Streptosporangium becharense: one gene and its partner. Each later gene encodes a partner of the first gene's protein in a complex. Links are inferred from orthologs where the notes say so. Each region holds a gene or a part of one and is shown on either strand. Other genes may lie near its edges.

Region 1 (3,241 bases):
GGGCTACGAGGTCGGCCGGTCGCTGCTCCAGGAGGACCAGCTCGACCAGGTGCGCGGTTTCCTCGACGAGGCGGCCAAGCGCGGCGTGGAGCTCGTCCTCCCGGTCGACGTGCTGGCGGCCGTGGAGTTCGCCGAGGACACCGAGTACGAAGTGGTGGACGTCACCGCGATCCCGGCCGACCGGCAGGGTCTCGACATCGGCCCGCGCACCCGCGAGCTGTTCGCGGGCAAGCTGGCCGACGCCCGCACCGTGTTCTGGAACGGCCCGATGGGCGTCTTCGAGTTCGAGGCGTTCTCCGGCGGGACCCGCGCGGTCGCCGAGGCGCTGATCGGGTCGGAGGCCTTCACGGTCGTCGGCGGCGGCGACTCCGCGGCCGCGGTGCGCCGGCTCGGCCTGCCCGAGGACGGCTTCTCGCACATCTCCACCGGCGGCGGCGCCAGCCTGGAGTACCTGGAGGGCAAGACCCTGCCCGGCCTCGTCGCCCTGGAGGACAAGTGAACCGGTTCGGTGACCGATGAGCGCCACCACGCGTAAGCCGCTCATCGCCGGCAACTGGAAGATGAACCTCAACCACCTTGAGGCCATCGCGCACACCCAGAAGCTGGCGTTCGCGCTCAACGACAAGGACTTCGACAAGGTCGACGTGGCGGTGCTGCCCCCGTTCACCGACCTGCGCAGCGTGCAGACCCTCGTGGACGGCGACAAGCTGCGCATCGTCTACGGCGCGCAGGACCTGTCGGCGCACGACGGCGGCGCCTACACCGGGGAGATCTCCGGAGCCATGCTCGCCAAGCTCGGGTGCTCCTTCGTCACCGTCGGCCACTCCGAGCGGCGCCAGTACCACGGCGAGGACGACGACGTCGTCAACGCCAAGGTGCTGGCGGCCTACCGGCACGGGCTCACCCCCATCGTGTGCGTGGGGGAGGGCCTGCCCGTCCGCCAGGCGGGCGGGCAGGTGTCCTTCAGCGTCTCGCAGCTCGACGGGGCGTTGCGCAAGGTCACCGCGGAGCAGGCCGCGTCGGTGGTGCTCGCCTACGAGCCGGTGTGGGCGATCGGCACCGGTGAGGTGGCGACGCCCGACGACGCCCAGGAGGTCTGCGGAGCGCTTCGGGCCCGACTCGCCGAGCTGTATGACGCCGAAGTGGCCGCCGGGGTACGTATCCTTTACGGTGGGTCGGTCAAGTCTGACAACATCACCGGCATCATGGCCCAGCCCGATGTCGACGGTGCCCTGGTCGGCGGCGCGAGCCTCGATCCCGGGGAGTTCGTCAAGCTATGCCGTTTCGGTGAAATGTCCGGCTGACTGAGCCATTCGGGGGGTGTGACTTGACAGCAGGTCATACCCTCTTAGAGCAGGTTTGAATCGTCACGCCTCAGGCGTCACACAAGGGTCGTGCCCGGACGCGGGTCACGCGCACATAGGGAACAGGTCAACGGTGACAATCGGAATCTCCATCGCCCTCATCCTGTCGAGCTCGCTGATGGTGCTGCTCGTCCTGCTCCACAAGGGCAAGGGCGGCGGCCTTTCGGATCTGTTCGGTGGCGGTTTCTCGTCGTCGTTCGGAGGGTCCTCGGTGGTCGAGCGCAACCTCGACAGGCTCACCATTATCACCGGTGTGGTCTGGTTCGTGTGCATCATCGCGCTTGGCCTGCTCCTGAAGCCCTGACCTGGGCTCAGACAGGCGTGACAGTGGTTCAGTGCCCCGCATCTCAAGCGGCGGGGCCATCGAGCGAGGAGTTCATCCGTGGGTAGTGGCAACGCGATCCGTGGCAGCCGTGTCGGTGCCGGCCCGATGGGGGAGGCGGAGCGCGGCGAGGCGGCTCCCCGCGTGCGGGTCCCCTTCTGGTGCGCCAACATGCATGTGACGCGTCCCAGCTTCGCCAGCGACGCGGCCGTTCCCGAGTTCTGGGACTGCCCCCGGTGCGGCCTCCCGGCCGGTCAGGATGAGGCCAACCCGCCCGCGCCGCCGCGCAACGAGCCTTACAAGACGCACCTCGCGTACGTCAAGGAGCGGCGCAGCGACAAGGACGGCGCCCAGATCCTGGCCGAGGCGCTGGAGCGGCTGCGCTCCTCCTCTCGCCCGATCTACTAGCACCGCCCGCCGTCCGGGCACGCACCGCCTCGCCGGTCGCGCCTGTACGGCACCGCGGACACCGTCACACCGGTGGCCGCACGCTTCATGAGACCCCCGCGGGATGCCGCGGGGGTCTTTCGCATGCGGCGGTCGTGCCGCGTGTGCCCGCCGCCGCTCGGTTCACCGTCGGGGCCCGCGGTCAGGTGCCCCGTCGGGGCCGGCGCGGAGCCGGCCGCGGGTGCGCATCAGGATCCGGCCGAGCATGTTCTTCCCGGTCCCCGTTCTGCCGCGGCCCCAATAGTGGTCGGACGTCGTGTCCTCGACGATCTCCTCGTCCCCGGTGGACAGCAGGATCTCGCGGATGTCGGCGTGCGCGCGGAACTTGGCCGCCACGGCACGGCGCATCACATCGTCTTTCACCCGCTCCCAGTCACGCCGCAACGGGCGGGACCGGTCACGGCCCAGTTCCGCGGCGCGCAGCGGGGTGCGGGCCTGACGGATGAGGACGGCATGTCGGGTACCGGGGAACTTCTGTGCCTGGAAGTAGTGCTCCGTGGTCGGCCACCAGTGCCCGTCGAGGTTCACACCGTGGGCGGAGAAATTGGAGAAGCAGCCATAGGGGGCTTCGTCGGCACCATAAAAGTAGATCGTCATCTGGACCCTCGCGGCAGTCGTGGGAATCGCACGCTGCCAGGCGCCGTCGTGCGATCGCAAATGATTTCCCGGTCCGGGTTCAGCCCGCACTCCGCCGACGGCCCGGCGAACCTTCCCGGTCACGGGCGGAGGCGGGGCCGGTGGTCGGGGTCCGGTCGGGGTGGGCCGGTCAGCCGGGTGCCCGAGCGGGTGGGGAGGGCGAAAGCGACGGCCTTGGCCGGTGCCCCGGTGGAGGCCGTCGTGAGGTAGGCGCGGCAGTGGCCCAGGGAGAGCTCGCGCACCAGGACCAGGCCCCGGCCGCTCTCGGCGAGCGGGTCCGGGGCGGCCGGTGGCCGGGAGCGGCCGAGGAGGGCGGGAATCCAGCCCAGGTCGGGATCGCCGTCGAGGAGTTCGCACCACACGGGAACCCCGGCGAGGCGCAGCAGGCGGAGCTCGTACGGTGGGTGGGCGTGCCGCTCGCAGTTGGCGGCGAGCTCGGCCGCGGCCGTCTCGGCGTCGGCGACGTCGTCGG
Region 2 (3,167 bases), 1.9 Mb from region 1 along the record:
CGGACAACCCGATCAACATCGTGCACGCGACGGTCGCCGCTCTGAAGGGCCTCAGCCGCCCCGAGGAGATCGCGGCCCGGCGTAACCTGCCGATCGAGGACGTCGCGCCGAAGGCGATGCTCAAGGCGCGCGCCGAGGGTCTCGCCGAGGCCGCGGCCGCGAAGGCGGTGAGCTGACAGATGGCACGTCTGAAGATCACCCAGGTCCGCTCGAAGATCGGCGGGAAGCAGAACCAGCGTGACTCGCTGCGCTCGCTCGGTCTGAAGCGAATCGGCGACGTCGTCGTCAAGGAGGACCGCCCGGAGATCCGCGGCATGGTCTCCGTGGTGACGCACCTCGTCACCGTGGAAGAGGTCGACTAGTCATGGCAGAGAACACTCCGCTCCGCATCCACCACCTGCGTCCGGCCCCCGGCGCCAACAAGTCGAAGGTCCGCAAGGGCCGCGGCGAGGCGTCCAAGGGCAAGACCGCGGGTCGCGGTACCAAGGGCACGACGGCGCGCAACACCGTGCCGCTCGGTTTCGAGGGTGGCCAGGTTCCGCTCCAGCGACGCCTGCCCAAGTTCAAGGGGTTCTCCAACGCCCTGTTCAAGACGACCTACCAGGTCGTCAACCTGGACAGGCTCGGTGAGCTGTTCCCGGAGGGCGGCGACGTCACCGTCGACACCCTGATCGCCAAGGGTGCGGTTCGCAAGAACCAGCCCGTCAAGGTTCTGGGAACCGGCGAGATCTCCGTGGCGTTGAACGTGCAGGCGCACGCCTTCTCCGCCAGCGCGAAGGAGAAGATCGCCGCTGCCGGGGGCTCCGTCTCCGAGCTGTAGGCATCACCACGCGGCGCGGGGGCTCGTAATGGGCCCCCGCGCCCTTGGTGCGTTAGAGTTCGCTGGACAGTGGGCCTCGACTCATTTCCGTGGGCTCATTGACTGGACATGGCAAAGATGGATCACCCCCGCACCATCGCCGACCGACCTCGCCTTTCAGGCGCGCAGGAGGGACCGTGCTGACCGCATTTACCCGAGCGTTCCGTACGCCGGACCTGCGTAAGAAGTTGCTCTTCACTCTGGGCATCATCGCGCTGTTCCGGCTTGGGTCTGTTCTTCCGACCCCGGGTGTGCACACCGAGAACATCAGTCGCTGTCTCGCCGATGCCCAGGCGACGGACGCGGGCAATATTTACGGAATGGTGCAGCTGTTCAGCGGCGGCGCTCTTCTGAAACTTTCAGTGTTCGCCCTCGGCATCATGCCGTACATCACGGCGAGCATCATCCTTCAGCTTCTGGTCGTGGTCATCCCGCGCCTGGAGTCCCTCAAGAAGGAGGGACAGTCCGGACAGGCCAAGATCACGCAGTACACCCGTTACCTGACGATCGGTCTGGCCGTCCTGCAGTCGACCGCCTTCATCGCCCTGGCCCGGACCGGGCAGCTGTTCCCGCAGTGCCAGCAGGAGATCCTTCTCGACAAGGACAACGTCTTCGCCATCATCACCATGGTGCTGACGATGACCGCCGGCACCTCCGTCGTCATGTGGCTCGGCGAGCTCGTCACCGACCGCGGGATCGGCAACGGCATGTCCATCCTGATCTTCACCCAGGTCATCGCGGTCTTCCCGGCCGAGCTGATGAACATCGCCCGGCAGAAGGGCGCCTTCGTCTTCGCCGTGGTCATCGCCGTCGGTATCGCGATGATCGCCCTGGTCGTCATGGTCGAGCAGGCGCAGCGCCGGATCCCGGTCCAGTACGCCAAGCGCATGGTCGGCCGCCGGATGTACGGCGGCACCTCCACCTACATCCCCCTGAAGGTGAACCAGGCCGGCATCATCCCGGTCATCTTCGCCTCCTCGCTGCTCTACCTCCCGCAGCTGGTCACGACGCTGTTCAGCGGCGCCCAGGAGCCGCACGCGATCGTCCAGTGGATCCAGCAGAACCTGGTCACGGGTGACACGCCGGTCTACATGGCCACGTTCTTCCTCTTGATCGTCTTCTTCACTTACTTCTACGTGTCCATTACCTTCAACCCCGTTGAAGTCGCCGACAACATGAAGAAGTACGGTGGGTTCATCCCGGGCATCCGCCCGGGTCGCCCGACGGCTGAGTATCTGAACTACGTTCTCACGAGGCTCACCGCTCCCGGCGCGCTGTATCTGGGCCTGATCTCCATGGTGCCGATCGTCGCGCTGGCGCTCGTCGGCGCGAGTCAGAACTTCCCGTTCGGAGGGACGAGCATTCTGATCATGGTTGGTGTCGGTCTTGACACCGTGAAGCAGATCGAGAGCCAGCTGCAGCAGCGCAACTACGAAGGCTTCCTGAAGTAGTGCGTCTTGTCCTGGTCGGGCCCCCCGGAGCGGGTAAGGGGACGCAGGCCCAGTTCATCGCATCGAACCTGTCCATCCCGAAGATCTCGACAGGGGACATCTTCCGCGCCAACGTTTCGGGCGGCACGGAGCTCGGCAAGCTTGCCAAGGAGTACATGGACCGCGGTGACCTCGTGCCCGACGAGGTGACCATCGCGATGGTCCGCGACCGCCTCTCGGAGAGCGACGCGCAGGACGGTTTCCTGCTCGACGGCTTCCCCAGGAACGTGCCCCAGGCCGAGATCCTGAAGAAGATGCTCGCCGAGTTCGGAGTCGCTCTGGACATCGTGCTGGAGCTCGTGGTCGACGACGAGGAGGTCGTTCGCAGGCTCGCCGGCCGCCGCACCTGCGGCCAGTGCGGGCGCATCTGGCACGTCGACTTCGATGATAAGAAGGACGACATCTGCGACGCCTGCGAGGGCCGGCTCTACCAGCGTGACGATGACAAGGAAGAGACCGTCAGGCACCGCCTGGAGGTCTACCAGGAGCAGACCGCGCCTCTGGTGTCCTTCTACGCCGACGAGGGCATCCTGGTGGGCGTCGACGCCACCGGCCCGGTGGAGGAGGTCACCCAGCGCGCGATGGAGGTGCTCAGCCCTTTCGTCGGCTGACGGTGTTCCCCGGCACGCCACCCATGGTCCCATGGGTGGCGTGTTGCCATTTAGGGCAGAATCGGGGGAATTGGGCTGCCGGACTGCCCGTTCAATCACCCCGGGGGTGGACGTGTTCAAGAGAAACAAGCACGGGATCCAGTTGAAGACTCCCGAGCAGCTGGAGAAGATGCGGGCGGCGGGCCTGGTGGTGGGCCGCACGCTGCA

What was found.
Region 2: the proteins of secG (region 1) and secY are in contact, whole or in part, in a crystal structure (PDB 5AWW), measured with the Thermus thermophilus proteins. The link is inferred for Streptosporangium becharense from one-to-one orthologs. Residues at the interface, in WP_223903268.1 of Thermus thermophilus: Tyr5, Ile9, Tyr12, Leu13, Ala16, Leu19, Val20, Val23, Leu24, Gln26, Glu27, Pro28, Gln30, Gly31, Ala32, Asp34, Leu35, Met36, Gly37, Gly38, Ser39, Ala40, Asp41, Leu42, Phe43, Ala45, Arg46, Val48, Tyr53, Thr56; in WP_096411648.1 of Thermus thermophilus: Leu14, Gln16, Arg17, Phe20, Ile34, Pro35, Pro37, Ile72, Arg108, Arg109, Asn112, Gln113, Arg116, Ile117, Ile120, Pro145, Gly146, Trp147, Phe152, Phe155, Val156, Val159, Thr160, Val162, Ala163, Gly164, Ala166, Leu167, Trp170, Glu173.

What each region holds. Positions count from the first base shown.
Region 1 is NZ_JACHMP010000001.1:1,156,711-1,159,951, reverse strand. The notes cover bases 122-3,052. They hold secG (preprotein translocase subunit SecG), read left to right. Parts: upstream 122-1,437; coding sequence 1,438-1,668; downstream 1,669-3,052. Other genes in these bases: F4562_RS05040 (ATP-binding protein), read right to left, coding at 2,850-3,052; ybiA (riboflavin biosynthesis intermediates N-glycosidase), read right to left, coding at 2,257-2,730; F4562_RS05050 (RNA polymerase-binding protein RbpA), read left to right, coding at 1,747-2,094; tpiA (triose-phosphate isomerase), read left to right, coding at 516-1,304; F4562_RS05065 (phosphoglycerate kinase), read left to right, coding at 122-499. In the rest of the region: more of F4562_RS05065, read left to right, coding at 1-121; more of F4562_RS05040, read right to left, coding at 3,053-3,241. UniProt on the Bacillus subtilis protein: Involved in protein export. Participates in an early event of protein translocation.
Region 2 is NZ_JACHMP010000001.1:3,082,310-3,085,476, reverse strand. What follows is about bases 297-3,153. They hold secY (preprotein translocase subunit SecY), read left to right. Parts: upstream 297-996; coding sequence 997-2,310; downstream 2,311-3,153. Other genes in these bases: map (type I methionyl aminopeptidase), read left to right, coding at 3,073-3,153; F4562_RS13135 (adenylate kinase), read left to right, coding at 2,310-2,960; rplO (50S ribosomal protein L15), read left to right, coding at 365-820; rpmD (50S ribosomal protein L30), read left to right, coding at 297-362. Also shown: rpsE (30S ribosomal protein S5), read left to right, coding at 1-176; more of rpmD, read left to right, coding at 180-296; more of map, read left to right, coding at 3,154-3,167. UniProt on the Bacillus subtilis protein: The central subunit of the protein translocation channel SecYEG. Consists of two halves formed by TMs 1-5 and 6-10.